2 regions of the Streptomyces sp. NPDC058008 genome follow, and region 1 is predicted to be linked to the other one. Evidence: riboswitches for the same ligand, from Rfam matches in the RefSeq annotation. Region 1 holds a riboswitch; the other holds the start of a gene.
What was found. Region 1 has a riboswitch for cyclic di-AMP ahead of ACFVS9_RS26290 (C40 family peptidase). Riboswitches for the same ligand answer to the same signal wherever they lie in the genome.
Positions count from the first base shown of each region.

Region 2: linked by a shared signal. The riboswitch ahead of ACFVS9_RS14935 (transglycosylase SLT domain-containing protein) and the one ahead of ACFVS9_RS26290 (C40 family peptidase) in region 1 are both predicted to bind cyclic di-AMP.

Region 1 covers NZ_JBHVQX010000029.1:90,025-97,747, forward strand. The annotation lists gene ACFVS9_RS26280 (ATP-dependent Clp protease proteolytic subunit) at 1-381, shown strand, start outside; gene ACFVS9_RS26285 (hypothetical protein) at 389-697, shown strand; cyclic di-AMP (ydaO/yuaA leader) riboswitch at 1,039-1,235, shown strand; gene ACFVS9_RS26290 (C40 family peptidase) at 1,239-1,709, shown strand; gene ACFVS9_RS26295 (LysE family translocator) at 1,728-2,366, opposite strand; gene ACFVS9_RS26300 (LysR family transcriptional regulator) at 2,439-3,353, shown strand; gene ACFVS9_RS26305 (ATP-binding protein) at 3,441-3,872, opposite strand; gene ACFVS9_RS26310 (8-amino-7-oxononanoate synthase) at 4,216-5,364, opposite strand; gene bioB (biotin synthase BioB) at 5,509-6,687, shown strand; gene ACFVS9_RS26320 (adenosylmethionine--8-amino-7-oxononanoate transaminase) at 6,680-7,723, shown strand, end outside.
Region 2 covers NZ_JBHVQX010000012.1:192,119-199,841, forward strand. The annotation lists gene ACFVS9_RS14935 (transglycosylase SLT domain-containing protein) at 127-993, opposite strand; cyclic di-AMP (ydaO/yuaA leader) riboswitch at 998-1,183, opposite strand; gene ACFVS9_RS14940 (hypothetical protein) at 1,541-1,771, shown strand; gene ACFVS9_RS14945 (ferredoxin) at 2,386-2,577, opposite strand; gene ACFVS9_RS14950 (cytochrome P450) at 2,630-3,853, opposite strand; gene ACFVS9_RS14955 (TetR/AcrR family transcriptional regulator) at 4,256-4,903, opposite strand; gene ACFVS9_RS14960 (hypothetical protein) at 5,178-5,360, opposite strand; gene ACFVS9_RS14965 (molybdopterin-binding protein) at 5,368-5,763, shown strand; gene ACFVS9_RS14970 (flavodoxin family protein) at 5,910-6,362, opposite strand; gene ACFVS9_RS14975 (heavy metal translocating P-type ATPase) at 6,480-7,723, opposite strand, start outside.

The DNA of each region.
Region 1 (7,723 bases):
ACCATGCGCTTCCTGGCCTGCCAGGTGGAGACCTTCTGCCTGGGGCAGGCCGGCTCGAGCGCCGCCGTCCTGCTCGCGGCCGGGGCTCCCGGGCGCCGACATGCCCTGCCGGGCGCACGGGTAGTCATCCAGCAGCCCGCCCTGGACGAGCCGGTGCGGGGCCAGCCCTCCGATCTCGACATCCAGGCACGTGAGTTGACGCGCGAGCGCGAGCTGCTCACGGCCATGCTGGCCCGCCACACGGGACGTTCGACGCGGGAGATCAGCGCCGACATCGAACGGGACACCATCCTCGACGCCCGGGCCGCCGTGGCGTTCGGACTGGTGGACCACGTCGTGGAGAACCGCACGCCGTCCCAGCCGCCGCATTCCGCGAGGTGAACACCCGATGCGCCCACCCCAGTTCCCGCCGCTTCCCGCACTGACCCGCGCCGAGGCCGAGTTCATCGACTGCTACCTGGAGGTGCTCGACCAGCTCGGCCGCATCAATCCCGCCCGGGGCGGCGACACGTACGGTGCGCTGCGGGCCGCCCAGGCCCTCGCCTCCCGGGCTGTCGGCCTCCGGGAAGCGCTCGTGTCCATGCACGAGCGGGGTGAATCGCAGATCCACGCGGACACCCTGGCCAGAGCGTTGCGCCTGCTGGACGGGGAGCGTCGGGCCGGGCGGGTCGCCGTGCCTCCGCCGCCATCGAGTTGAACGTCCCGGCCCCCGACTCGGCCGCCCCCTTGGCCTTTTCGGGGTGTCTTCACGACACGCCCGGCGGGCCGATGAGTTTCCCTCGCTCGATCAGCGTAGGAGGTCCCCCGCCCGGGGGACAGCCCAACTTGCGCAACCGGCGCGGACGCTGAACGGAATACATCGTTCCGCCGCTGGTACACGGCTGGTCGGGTCCGCGCGCCAGGGCCGCGCGCGGACCGCGTCCACTCGATCGGATCAGTCGTGACGACTCTCACATATCGCACCTTCCGCGAGGAAATCCGGCAGCGCGTGAGTAAAGATCCCTGGGACGACAAGCCCCCGCCACCGCGGCGGGGCGGTCCGGGCGGACGCCGAGTCCTGCCGCCGTCCGGATGCCTGGTCGACAGGAGTGGATCGGCAGGAGTGGAGGACCCGAGCACAACGGGCCGCCCGGACGTCCGGACGGCCCTCGGGGTGAAGCCGCATCACGCGGCCGGGCAACTTCGCCAGCCCGAACCCGACAGGTCATCCTTCACAGGCGGCTGACGAAGGGTTGCGCATGACTGCGCAGGTTCATGTCCCGTCTCTGTTCGCCCGGGTCGGTACGGCCTCGGTTCTGACCTTCGCCGTAGGCACCACCATGCTGGCTCCGGGTCTCGTGAACGACGCCGAAGCCGCCGCCCACTCGACGCAAGCACTGAAGATCGCCGCCTCGAAGAAGGGCGCGCCCTACAGGTGGGGCGCCACGGGCCCGCACCGGTTCGACTGTTCCGGGCTCACGCTCTACTCCTTCAGGAAGGCCGGCAAGAAACTCCCCCGGACGGCCCAGCAGCAGTACAACAAGACCCGCCATATCTCCAGGTCGCAGCGGAAACGCGGCGACCTGGTCTTCTTCCACGCGGGCCGCAGCGTGTACCACGTCGGCATCTACGCGGGCAGCGGGAAGATCTGGCACTCACCGAAGACCGGTGCCGTGGTCCGGCTGGAGAAGATCTGGTCCGGGAACGTCTGGTACGGGAGGGTCCGCTGACCTCCTTCTCCGCCCGGCTCAGCGCAACAGGGGCCCCGTCACCAGCACGAGCCCCAGCGCGGTGAGCGCCGTGCCGCTGCCGCCCTCGATCGCACGGGCGGTACGCGGCCGGCGCAGCCACCGGCCCAGCCGGTCCACCAGCAGCGCCACGGCCGGGAACCAGACGAGCGCGAGCAGCACGACGACCGAGGCCAGCAGCAGGGTCCTGGGCAGGGGCGGCTGCCCGTCGGGGACGAACTGGGGCAGCAGGCTGAGGAAGAGGACGGGTGCCTTCGGGTTGAGGGCGTTGGTCAGGAAACCCTGACGCAGCGATCCCACCGGGGAGGGGGCCCGGGACGGGGCGCCCTCCCCGGCGTCCGCTCCCCCCGCGCTCCGGCGTCGCAGCGCGTACAGCCCGCTGAGGCCGAGGTAGAGCACGTACGCACCGCCGAGCAGCTGGACGGTGCGGAAGAGGACGGGCATCGTCACGAGCACGGCGGCGAGTCCGGCGACGGCCAGCGCGGTGTGCACCAGGAGCCCCCCGGCGACCCCTACCGCGGTGGCCAGCCCCGAGGCCCGGGATGCGAGGGCGTTGCGTACGACCACGGTGAAGTCGGCGCCGGGCAGCGCCACCATTCCGGCCGCCACGGCGACGAAAGCGAGCAGTTGTGCGTCCATGGGTCCACCTTGGACGCTCGGGCCCTTTAGCGTGTACTTGCAATCTTCTGGGTCTGCCAAAAGGAACGCTTAATGTACGACCCGACGCGGCTCGCGGCGCTGGTGGCGGTGGCCGAGGCCGGCTCGATCACACGGGCCGCCGCCCGGCTGGGCTACACCGCGCCCGCCCTCTCGCAGCAGCTGGCCAAGCTGGAGCGGGAAGCGGGAACGGCACTCCTGGTCCGTCACCACCGGGGAGCCCGCCTGACGGCAGCCGGTGAACTGCTGGCGGGCCGGGCCAGGCGCGTGCTCGACGAGATGGACCGGGCACGGCACGAGCTGGCCCGGCTGGCCGGGCTGTCCGGCGGACGGCTCCGGGTCGGTACGTTCGTGACGGCGGGGATCCACCTGCTGCCGCCGGTGCTCACCTCGTTCCGGCGCGCGCACCCCGATGTGGAGCTGGTCGTGACGGACTACGAGCCGCCCGCCGGGGTCGCGGCGGTGGCCGCGGGCGACGTGGACCTGGCACTGAGCCACGCGTACGAGCCCGCGGCCGTCGAGCCGCTGCCCGCAGGACTGGCGGCCGAGCCGCTGCTCACGGAGGAGCTGGTGCTGGTCACCGCGCCCGGGCAGATGCTCTCCGAGGGCAGCGGGCCGCTGCCCGTGGCCGAACTGGCGGGCCGGCCCCTGATCAGCAGCGCGCCCGCCCATCCGCCGCGACGCGGGGTCGAGCGCGCACTCGCGGAGGCGGGGGCCACCCCCGCCGTGGTGTGCGAGTCTCCCGGCTACGCCCTGGTGTGCGCCCTGGTCAGTGCGGGTCTCGGCGTGGCGGTGGTGCCGGAGATGGTGGCCGCGATGTCGCCGACGCCGCTCGCGGTACGGCGCCTGGAGCCCGCGGCCTTCCGGCGGACGATCTCCGTGGTGCACCGGGGGGACCGGAACACCGCTGCGGCAACGACGCTGATGGCGTTGCTGCGCAGCGGCTTCGGCCGGGCCTCGGCCGTGTGAGATACCCGCCGTCCCGCCCGCACCGGAGAGGGCTCGTGCGCCGCCTTCCCGCCCGCACTGCCCGGGGGGAGGGCTCGTACGCCGCCCTCACACCCGCACGGGCACCGGCCAGGGAAGAGTGACCGACACGGTCTTGCCTCCGTCAGGGGTGGGGCTGACGCCGAGCCGGCCGCCGTACTCCTTCGCGAGGGCGCGGACGATGACCATGCCGCGGCCGTTGTCCTGCCGCACCGCCGCGGGGAGCTTCTGGGGCCAGCGGGGGTGACTGTCCGTCACGCCGAGATAGAACTCCGCGTCCCGGTCGAGCCGCAGGTCCACGGTGAAGGTGGGCGACTGCCCGAAGGTGTGCTGCACGGCGTTGGTGGCCAGCTCCGAAACGATCAGCCGAATGGTTTCTGCGGAGTCGGCGTCCTCGGCGAGGCCCCATTCGGCGAGTACCCGGGCCACGTGTCTCCGGGCCGCGGAGACCGAGAGCGGATCGCTCGGCAGAGTGACGGTTGCTTCCTGATGGTCTGCCATGGCGACGCCGTCCCTTCCCGCCCGGGCCGGCCTGCGGGCGGCCCGGATTGTGCTTCGCGCCAGACTGTCACCGATACGGGCCCCGGTGACGGTGATCCCACTGGATAGGTAGATATCTGTCGCTCAAAACGGTGAACTCTGTCGTATACCGCGGTAAGGGACGCACATGCCCCCGGAGTCGGCCGACCACGGCCGGAGGTACGCCGGATCCGGACGGACCGTGCGGGGTGTCCCGGGCGACGCGGCCCTGGCCCTCCCGGGCGACGCGGCCCCGCCCGCTGCCGGGCGACGGCCTGTACGGCCTTGGCGGCCGGACCGCGCCGGCCGCCACCTACCCACCCCGTCAGCTCACGGGCAGGGGCGCCGTCGCGAGGACCGTGCCGACGGCGGTCGCGATCTGCTCCCGCGTCAGGTCGGCCCGGGCGGTGAGCCGCAGCCGTGAGATGCCGTCCGGCACCGACGGCGGGCGGAAGCATCCCACGGCGAGTCCGGCGGCACGGCAGTCGGCGGCCCAGCGCACCGCCGACTCGGCCGAGGGCGCGCGGACGGACACGACGGCCGCGTCGGGGCGTACCGCGGTGAGTCCGGCGGCCGTCAGCCGGTCGTACAGCTCGGTGGCGACCGCACCGGCTCTCGCCGCGCGTCCGGGCTCGCGGCGCAGCAGGCGCAGCGCGCCCAGTGCGGCGCCGACGGCCGCCGGCGCGAGACCGGTGTCGAAGATGAACGTCCGGGCCGTGTTGACCAGGTGGCCGATGACCCGGGCGGGGCCGAGCACCGCTCCCCCCTGGCTGCCGAGTGACTTGGAGAGGGTGAGTGTGGCGACGACGCCCTCGCCGCCGGCGAGTCCGGCGGCGGCCGGCGCGCCACGCCCGCCCTCGCCCAGGACGCCCAGTCCGTGTGCGTCGTCCACGAGCAGGGCGGCGCCGGCCTCGCGGCAGACCTCGGCGAGCCGTGCCAGCGGGGCGGCATCGCCGTCCACCGAGAAGACCGAGTCGGTGACGGCCAGCGCCCGGCCGCCGTGCGTCCGGAACGCCTTCCGTACGGCCTCGGGGTCCGCGTGCGGCACGACGGCGGTGGTGGCGCGGGAGAGCCGGCAGCCGTCGACGATCGAGGCGTGGTTGCCCGCGTCGGACACGATCAGCGAGTCGCGTCCGGTGAGTGCCGTGAGCGCGGCCAGGTTGGCCGCGTAGCCGGAGGAGAACACGAGGGCGGCCTCGAATCCGCAGAACGCCGCCAGTTCGTTCTCGAGTTCGGCGTGCAGTGCGGTGGACCCGGTGACGAGCCGGGATCCCGTGGAACCCGCGCCCCAGGTGCGTGCCGCCGCGGCCGCGGCCGCGGTCACCTCGGGGTTGCGGGTGAGCCCGAGGTAGTCGTTGCTCGCGAGGTCCAGCGGTTCGGTGTCGGCGGTACGGGGGCGCAGCGTCCGGACGAGTCCGGCGCCGGCCCGGTGGCGGGCCTCGTCGTCGATCCAGTCGAACGGGGCGTAGGACATGTGCGGGTCCCTTTTTGTAGGCAGCTCACAGACCCTAACCGGGTGCGCAACAGGCCAGGGTGTGGCAATACCCACAGCATCGGCCGGCTCTACTGTCCGGTTCCTCCTTGGCCGAAGGCGGTGCCGTACGTCAGGATCGACGCCATGGACCTGCTGAACACGCTGGTGGACAAGGGGCTGCGGCGCGAACTGCCGACCCGGGACGAAGCACTCGCCGTACTGGCGACCTCCGACGACGAACTGCTCGATGTGGTGGCCGCGGCCGGAAAGGTACGCCGCCAGTGGTTCGGCCGGCGCGTCAAACTCAACTACCTGGTGAACCTGAAGTCCGGGCTCTGCCCCGAGGACTGCTCGTACTGCTCGCAGCGGCTCGGCTCCAAGGCCGAGATCCTCAAGTACACCTGGCTGAAGCCGGACGAGGCGAAGAAGGCCGCCGCGGCGGGGGTGGCCGGTGGCGCCAAGCGGGTGTGCCTGGTGGCGAGCGGCCGGGGGCCGACCGACCGTGACGTCGACCGGGTGTCGCAGACGATCGAGGCGATCAAGGAGCAGCACGAGGGCGTCGAGGTGTGTGCCTGCCTCGGTCTGCTCTCGGAGGGGCAGGCCGATCGGCTGAGGTCCGCGGGCGCCGACGCGTACAACCACAACCTCAACACCTCGGAGGGGACGTACGGGGACATCACGACCACGCACACGTACGCCGACCGGGTGGACACCGTCCAGCGGGCGCAGGCCGCGGGGCTTTCGGCGTGCTCCGGGCTGATCGCGGGCATGGGCGAGACGGACGCCGACCTGGTGGACGTCGTCTTCTCCCTGCGCGCGCTGGATCCGGACTCGGTGCCGGTGAACTTCCTGATCCCGATGGAGGGGACCCCGCTCGCGAAGGACTGGCACCTCACGCCGCAGCGCTGCCTGCGCATCCTCGCGATGGTCAGGTTCGTCTGCCCGGACGCCGAGGTGCGGCTCGCGGGCGGTCGCGAGGTCCATCTGCGTTCGATGCAGCCGCTCGCCCTGAACCTGGTCAACTCCATCTTCCTGGGCGACTACCTGACCAGTGAGGGCCAGTCGGGACAGACCGACCTCGACATGATCGCGGACGCAGGTTTCGAGGTGGAGGGGGCCGACACGACGACGCTTCCCGAGCACCGCGCACCGGCCGGCGGCTGCGGCTCGCACGAGGGCGGCTGCGCTCCGTGCGGCGACACCGCCGAGGCGGTCCCGGAGGCGCCGGAGGTGCTTGCGGCGCGTACGGATCCGGCGGCGCGTACGGATCTGGTGGCGGTCCGCCGTCGCGGGGCCGGAACGGACCTCGCTCCCAATGCCTGATCGGTTCAGCCCCGCGGAACTCCGCGCCCTGGACCGGGCCCACGTCTGGCACCCCTACGGCCCGATGCCGGGCCGGCAGGAGCCGCTGGTCGTGGAGTCCGCGTCCGGGGTGCGTCTCCGGCTCGCCGAACCGGCCTACGGCCGGGACGAGTTGGTGGACGGCATGTCGTCGTGGTGGTCGGCGGTGCACGGCTACAACCATCCGGTCCTCAACGAGGCCGCCCGCGGCCAACTGGACCGGATGAGCCATGTGATGTTCGGCGGGCTCACGCACGAGCCCGCCGTCCGGCTGGCGACGCGGCTGGTGGAGATCACCCCGGAGCCCCTGCGGCACGTCTTCCTCGCCGATTCGGGATCGGTCTCCGTCGAGGTCGCGGTGAAGATGTGCCTGCAGTACTGGCGCTCGGCGGGGCGGCCCGGCAAGCACCGGCTGATGACCTGGCGCGGCGGTTACCACGGGGACACCTGGCAGCCGATGTCGGTGTGCGACCCGGAGGGCGGGATGCACGAGCTGTGGTCGGGGTCCCTCCTGCGGCAGGTCTTCGCGGACGCCCCACCGGACGGCTTCGACGCCGAGCCGGACGCCGCCTACGCGGCCCATCTGCGCGAACTGGTGGCCACGCACGCCGATGAACTGGCGGCGGTGATCGTGGAGCCCGTGGTGCAGGGGGCGGGCGGGATGCGTTTCCACTCCCCCGCGTATCTGCGGGTGCTCCGCGAGGCGTGCGACGCGCACGACGTGCTGCTGGTCTTCGACGAGATCGCGACCGGGTTCGGCCGTACCGGACAGCTGTTCGCGGCCGGGCACGCAGGTGTGTCACCGGACGTCATGTGCGTCGGCAAGGCACTGACCGGCGGTTATCTGACGCTTGCGGCGACGCTCTGCACCTCACGGGTGGCGGAGGGCATCTCGAGCGGGGACGTGCCGGTGCTGGCGCACGGTCCGACCTTCATGGGCAACCCGCTCGCCTCGGCGGTGGCCTGCGCGTCCGTGGACCTCCTGCTGGGCCAGGACTGGGAGCTGGAGGTGAAGCGG
Region 2 (7,723 bases), on a different contig from region 1:
GCGGGCCCGGCCCCCGGGGGGGGGGGGGGGGCCCCCCCCCCCCCCCCACCACCCGCCGGTCCTGTCACTCCGTCACCCGTCCGCCGTCACACGCGCGTGCGTCGGCGGTCCGGCCTCGGGGAGGACTCAGTAGGCCGAGAAGACGTTGTCGATCGAGCCGTACTTGTCCGCGGCGTAGTTGCACGCGGCGGTGATGTTCGCGACCGGGTCGTAGCTGTCCATGGACGTACCGGGCACGTGGTAGGCCTGGAAGGTCGGGTCGATCACCTGGAGCAGGCCCTTGGACGGGATGCCCGCGGCGGCGTTGGAGTCCCAGTTGTTGATGGCCTGGGGGTTGCCCGAGGACTCGCGGATGATGTTGCGGTGGATGCCCTCGTAGGTGCCGGGGATGCCGTGCTCGGCCATGACGGCGAGCGACTCCTTGATCCAGCCGTCGAGGTCGTTCGTGTAGGTGACCGGCTCGGCGGCCGGAACGGCCTGGGCAGCGGGGACGGCGTCCTCGGCTATGGAGGTTCCGGCCCGCTCCGAACGGTCGGCGCGGTCGGCGCTTCCCTCGGCGCGGTCGGACGAGGCGGAGGCCTTGGATTCGGCCTTCCCGGCCTTGTCCGCGGACTTGTTCTCGGCCTTGGCGCCGATGGTCAGCTTCAGGCCCGGGTGAATCAGGTCCGGATTTCCGCCGACAGCCTTCTGGTTGTCCTCGTACAGAGCCTTCCAGCCACCGCTGACGGAATGCTCGCGTGCGATCTTGGCGAGGGTGTCACCCAAGATCACGGAATAGGTCGCGGACTCGGACTTCTGCGCGGCAATTCCCTTGCCGGTCACGGCAGTAGACGTCGCCGCCTTTTCGACGGCGACCGGCTGGGCCGGGGCCGCGAAGGCGCTCGTCGCGCCGATCACGGGGAGGGCCAGAGCGGCTCCGCCGGTGCTCACGGCGATGATGCCGCGGGTCAGCGAACGGGTCCTGAAGCTACGGTGCTTACCGTTTTCGGGCATGCTGAATTCCTCTCCGTCGCCTGCGAAGTGAGCTGTCGGGTTCGAGCTGGAGATGCCCGGCCGCATACGAATGCGACTTCACCCCGAGCCGCTCCGGATACCGGATCGGCACTTACCTGGGTCCCCCGCTCCTGCCGTACGAGAAGTGGTCGGGTAACCGGGCGGCGGCAGGATTCGGCGTTCCGCCCGGAGTGATGGTGACCGTAGGCGAGAAATAGGGAAAGGAACAAGCCTGCTTCGGTGATCACAATTCATTCGCAAGATCAATTCACGGGAATTCATGTAATCCACCCCACACCGCGCCGCTCGCCCCTCTTGGCGCAGAAGGGAACCGGCCTCCGCATCCGGGCGTCCGGTCCACATAAGGTGACCCTGGTCACGGAGTCCGATTCGGGCGATTTGCTCCAGCGCGAAGGGGCTCAGGTCACACGAAATGGCCTTTTATGGATTACGGGATTAAATTCCAAAAGCGCCCTAAAACGGGCATAAGGGCCATGTGGTGGGTGCTCAGGCATACCCGGAGGGCCCACGTGGAACCGATCCGCCCATGACTGAGAGCCCGCACCACCCGGCCCCACGGATCACCGTGCTGCCCGTGCAGCCCGGGGACCCGCCCTTCCGCACCGTGGAGATCGACGGCGAGGTCATCGGGAACGCGACCGCGATGACGGACGTGCTGATCGCCGCCGCGACGGTGGGGATCATCGTCCATGACCTCGACGACCCGGCCTCGGTCCGGTGGGTGGGCGGCGGCAAGCTCAGCTGGAAGCCGCACTGAGACGGCCGGACGGGCCGGGAGGCGCCCCAGGCCATAGGCCCTTGAGCACGTGAGGTGCGCCGTCCTGCTGCGGGGCGACGGCGGGGGCAGGACGACGGCTGGGGGCAGGGCGGGGCGACGGCTGAGGGCGGGGCGAGCCCGGGAAGGGGGGCCCGCCTCGGTGTCCGTGCCGCGCGAGAGGTGTCCGTACACCGGCCTCGGTCGTACCGTCCTGCCCTCGACCCCCGAGGAAGGGGCAGGGCCCGGATCACGCCGTGCACGGGGCGGGGCGGGGCGCGTGGGCCGCCACGAGCGGGCGCGGCTCCGCTACGGCCAGCCCCGGGGCCTCAGCGGCACAGCACCCGTCCCGGACATGCGAGAAGTGCCCCACGGCGAGAGGGTCGCGGCCGGTCCTCCGTGACCGCATCCCCTGCCGTGAGGCACTTCCGGGCTCCTGCGCAGACCCCTTCGCCCGGATGCCGCAGACCGTGCCGTACCCGGGCTCGGGACCTGATCACCCGCCTGAGGCGGGGGCCGGACGGTCCGCGCCACCACGGGCCGGCACCGCCCCGTCCCGTAGGAGGTGCGGTCGGGCGTGGACCGGCGCGGCTCGCGGCCCCCGCCCGACCCGTGCGTCAGCCCTGGATACGGATGGCGAGTGCCGGACAGACGGCAGCGGCCTGCTGGACGTCGTCCGCCCGGGCCTGGTCCGGCTCGGCGTCGAGCAGTACGGCGATGCCGTCGTCGTCCTGGTCGAAGACGTCGTCGGCGGCGATCACGCACTGCCCGGACGCCACGCACTTGTCCTGGTCGAGGATCACCTTCATGAGCACTCCTTCGTGGTCGGTGTCACTGCGGGGCGGATGAGGGGACGAGGGGTCACCAGGCCACCGGAAGGGCGTGCACGCCGTAGACGGACACGTCGTGCTTGAACGACAGCTCCTCCAGGGGCGCGTCCAGCCGGAGGGTGGGGATGCGCCGGTAGAGCGTGCTGTAGACGACCTGTAGTTCCATGCGGGCCAGCGGCTGCCCCAGGCACTGGTGCACGCCGAAGCCGAAGGCGACGTGGCGCCGTGCGTCACGCCGGAGGTCGAGCCGGTCCGGGTCGGCGAAGACCTCGGGGTCGCGGTTGCCGATGTCGTTGGGCACGATGATGCCCTCGCCGGCCCGGATGACCTCGCCCGCGATCTCGATGTCCTCCCGTGCCACACGGCGGCGGCCGGTGTGCGTGATGTTGAGGTAGCGCAGCAGTTCCTCCACCGCGCCGGCGACCGTTTTCGGGTCCTCGGTGTCGCGGAGCAGGGCGAGCTGGTCGGGGTTCTGGAGGAGGGCGAGGGTGCCCAGAGCGATCATGTTCGCCGTGGTCTCGTGTCCGGCGAGCAGCAGGAGCACGCCCATCTCGGCCGCTTCCCGGCGGGACAGCTCGCCCGCCTCGACCCGGGTGCCGAGTCCTGACAGCAGGTCGTCTGCGGGCCGGGCGATCTTGTGGCCCATCAGCTCGTCCAGATAGCCGATCAGCTTGTCGTGGGCCGCGTTCCGTTGCTCGGGGGGCAGGGTGCGGCTGATGAGGGCCCTGCTGTTCTCCTGGAAGAAGTCGTGGTCGCTGTAGGGCACTCCGAGCAGTGCGCAGATGACGAGCGACGGGACGGGCAGCGCGAACGTCTGGACGAGATCGGTCCGCGGAGGCCCGGACAGCATCTCGTCGATCAGTCCGTCCACGATCTTCTGGACGGCCGGCCGCAGCGCCTCGATCCGTTTGATCGTGAAGGGGGCGGTCACCATCCGCCGCTGCCGCGCGTGCTCGGGGTCGTCCATGAGGATGAAGCTGAAGGTCGAGCCCCGCAGCGGGGCGGGGCTGGGGTACCCGGGGCGGGTGATGTCGGCACTGACCCTCGGGTCGGCGAGGAGGGTGCGCTGATCGGCGTAGCGGGTCACCAGCCAGGGGGTGGAGCCGTCCCACAGCCGGACCTTCCTGAGCGGGCCCTGTTCCTGCTCGGCCTTCAGTGCGGGTGGCGGATCGAAGGGGCAGCCCGCCGCCCGGGACATCGGGAATTCCGGGGCCGACGTGCTCTGCGGACCTTCCGTACCTACCGTGCTGGTCATCGCTTCCTCACTTCGTCGTGCGGGTTGCTGACGTGCCGCCGGCCGTTGACAGGCGCGGGCGGTTTCGAGGGGTCGGTGAGCGGGGCCGCCGGTCCTGGCGGAGGGCGCCCGCGGTACGCCGGGGCAAACGGAGGCGAACGCCGTCCGCTGCTGTTGCGGCGGGTTGTCCGGCCGAGGTCGGGTGGCTACGGCGGCGGCGCGGAGCGCGGGGGCGCCGGAACGGAACCCGGCGGACCGGACCGCGTACGCGTCCAGGGTCCGCAGCCGGGCCGTTCCACGGCGTACGCGCAGGCCTGGCGGGGGCGGGAGGGAGTCATGGAGCCTCTGTCCGGGCTACGGCGGCCCGGGTCGAGGGGGCCGTCGATGCACCTGTGGGGGGATGGGCGTGGCGCGGAGGGGTCGTCAGCGGCAGGGTGTGACCGGCGCGGTCCACAGTCCGACGACCGCGTCGATCAGGCCGGTGGCGGTGTCGTGCCAGCTGGTGCGGGAGGTGGCGGTGTTCGCCGCGAGGGCCCGTTCACGCTCGGCACAGGTGTGCAGGACCAGGTTGCGCGCCATCGCGGCGCGCTCGATATGGACCTCGGGCGGCAGGTCGGGCAGGCAGAGGTTGAGCCCGTCGAGGGCCCGCAGCGTCGGCGGGCAGGCGAGCGACTCCTCGGCCATGATGTCCTGCAGCGCGGGGTCGGTCATGGCCTGGGCGCAGAACCGTGCGAACCAGGTGGGGCTGCCCAGCGTGGCCAGGTGCTCGGTGGTGGGCCGCACCAGGCAGGCCACCCACTCCGCTATGTCCGAGGGGTCCTGGATACCCGCGAGCTGACGCTCCCTGGCCTCCTCGATCTGCCGGCTGTGCTTCCGGGCGATCGCACGGACCAGGTCGGCCTTCGTGCCGAAGTGGTAGCCGACCGCGGCGTTGTTGCCCTGCCGCGCGGCCTCGCTGACCCGGCGGTTGGACACCGCGTAGACGCCGCGTTCGGCGAAGAGCCGCTCGGCGGCGCGCAGGATCCGCTCCCTGGTCTCGCTGACCTGCTCGGCCCGCACCGTGCGCTCCATCAGCCGGCTCCTCGCTCGAAGGCGTCTCGGGATACAGGCAATCGCTCACCATCCATTGAGTCAAGCAACTGATTTAAGAATGGCCGAGATGATCGCACCCCCCTTGCAGCACACCCGCCCGCCGCCTGTGGAACCCCTGCCACCTGCGGTGATCGGCATGCGGGCGGGGCGGATCCGCTTCCGGCCGGCGCCGCCGCGTGCACTCGCGCGGGCCTGGCGAGCGGGGTGCCGGGCGCGGCCGACGGCGCGGGGTTGGCGCGAATCCGGCGGGGCGTCACCCCGTCGCCGCGCGTGTCGTCGTCCCGTCGTACGCGGCTTCGGCGATGCCGCCGCCGGTATGCTCGCCCTCACCGTCCACGGGCGCGGAGAGCACCATCGCCAGCATCGCGCGGCAGGTCGCACCAGCAAGGCGATACGCCTGAAAACATTGCACATGCCAGACCTTTTTACGTATCATGCCGCACATGCAGCTCTATACCATCGGGCAGGCGGCACGTCTTCTCGGCGTCAGCCCTGACACCGCCCGCCGCTGGGCGGACGCCGGGCGGGTCGCCACCCGGCGTGACGAGAGCGGGCGCCGGCTCATCGACGGCCGGGACCTGGCCGCGTTCTCCGTCGAGGTCGCCCAGACGGGGCCGGGCGAGGAGGAGACTCCGTACACCTCGGCGCGCAACGCCTTCGCCGGCATCGTCACCGCGGTGAAGCTCGGTGACGTCGCCGCGCAGGTCGAGATCCAGGCCGGACCGCACCGCCTCGTGTCGCTGCTGACCCGGGAGGCCGTCGAGGAGCTGGGGCTGGAGGTCGGCATGCAGGCCACGGCCCGTGTGAAGTCGACCAGCGTGCACATCGACCGCACCTGACGCGCCGCCGGACACCGGGGAGGTCACAGCCGGGGGCACGGACGACGGCGGGCTCCCCGGCCCCGGTCCGGTCCACGGCGTACGACGGGCGGACGACCGGCGGCAGGCAACGGGCGACAGGCGGATCCCGTCGGGGGCGGCGTCGGTCAGTCCATCAGTCCGGCGGCGACCGTCGCTCCCAGTTCCCAGCACGCCTCGGTGTCGGCCCTGCCCGGTTCGCCGGTGACGCCCACCGCGTCGGCCACGCGGCGCCATCCGAGGCCCGTCGTGATCGTCTCGATGCCGCGTACGGCTCCGGTGACGTCGTTGCCGCCGTGCACGTAGTAGCCGAACGGCCGGCCCTTCGTCGTGTCCAGGCACGGGTAGTAGACCTGGTCGAAGAAGTGCTTCAGGGCGCCGGACATGTACCCGAGGTTGGCCGGGGTGCCGAGCAGATAGCCGTCGGCGGCGAGTACGTCGGACGCCGTGGCGGAGAGCGCGGCCCGCCTCACGACGCGTACGCCTTCGATGTCCTCCGCCGTCGCGCCGGAGACGACCGCCTCGAACAGCGCCTGGCAGTTGGGGGACGGTGTGTGATGGACGATCAGCAGGGTGGCCACACCTCCGAACCCTGCCGCTCCCGTCCGCCGGACGCAAACCCGGCTTCCCGGGGGCGTCGGGGCACGCGCCTCGGCCCCGCGTCCGGGCGGGGAACGCGGGGCCGGGGGCGCGCCGTCTCAGCCGATGGGGCGGAATCCGCGCAGGCGGAGGCTGTTGCCGACGACGAAGACCGACGAGAAGGCCATGGCAGCCCCGGCGATCATCGGGTTGAGCAGACCGGCCGCGGCGAGCGGGATGGCCGCGACGTTGTAGGCGAAGGCCCAGAACAGATTCGACCGGATCGTGCCCAGCGTCCGGCGGGCGAGCCGGATCGCGTCGGCGGCCACCCGCAGGTCGCCACGGACGAGCGTCAGGTCGCCTGCCTCGATGGCGGCGTCCGTGCCGGTCCCCATGGACAGGCCCAGGTCCGCCTGGGCGAGTGCGGCGGCGTCGTTGACGCCGTCGCCGACCATGGCGACGCTGCGCCCCTCGGCCTGGAGCTTCCTGACGACCTCGGCCTTGTCCTGCGGCATGACCTCGGCGATGACCTCGTCGATGCCGACCTGGGCCGCGACGGATTCGGCGACCAACCGGTTGTCCCCGGTGAGCAGGACGGGGGTGAGTCCGAGTGCGCGCAGCCGCCGGACCGCTTCGGCGCTGGTCTCCTTGACGGCGTCGGCGACCTCCAGGACCGCGCGGGCCTCGCCGTCCCAGGCGACCGTGATGACGGTCCTCCCCTCCTTCTCGGCCGCGTCCTTGGCGGCCCTGAGCTCCTCGGGAAGCCCGATGGACCATGCGTCCAGCAGCTTCTCGCGGCCGACGAGCACGGCGCGGCCCTCCACGACGCCCTGGACACCGAGACCGGGAACGTTGGTGAAGTCCTCGGGGGCGGGCAGCGGGCCCGCCTTCGTCGCGGCGCCCTCCGCGACGGCCCGGGCGATCGGGTGTTCGGAGGAGTGTTCCAGTGCACCCGCGAGGCGCAGCACTTCGGTCTCGTCCGTGGAGCCGGCGGTGTGCACCTTCAGCAGGGTCATGCGCCCCGTGGTGACGGTGCCGGTCTTGTCCAGGAGGATCGTGTCGGCCCTGCGGGTGTTCTCCAGGACCTCCGGTCCCTTGATGAGGATGCCGAGCTGGGCCCCGCGCCCGGTGCCGACCAGGAGGGCGGTGGGTGTGGCCAGGCCGAGCGCGCAGGGGCAGGCGATGATCAGCACGGCGACGGCGGCGGTGAAGGCGGCGGTCGGTCCGGCGCCCGAGCCGAGCCAGATGCCGAGCGTCGCGAGGGCCAGCACGATGACCACCGGTACGAACACGGCGGAGATGCGGTCGGCGAGGCGCTGGGCGGCGGCCTTGCCGTTCTGGGCCTCCTCCACGAGTGCGGCGG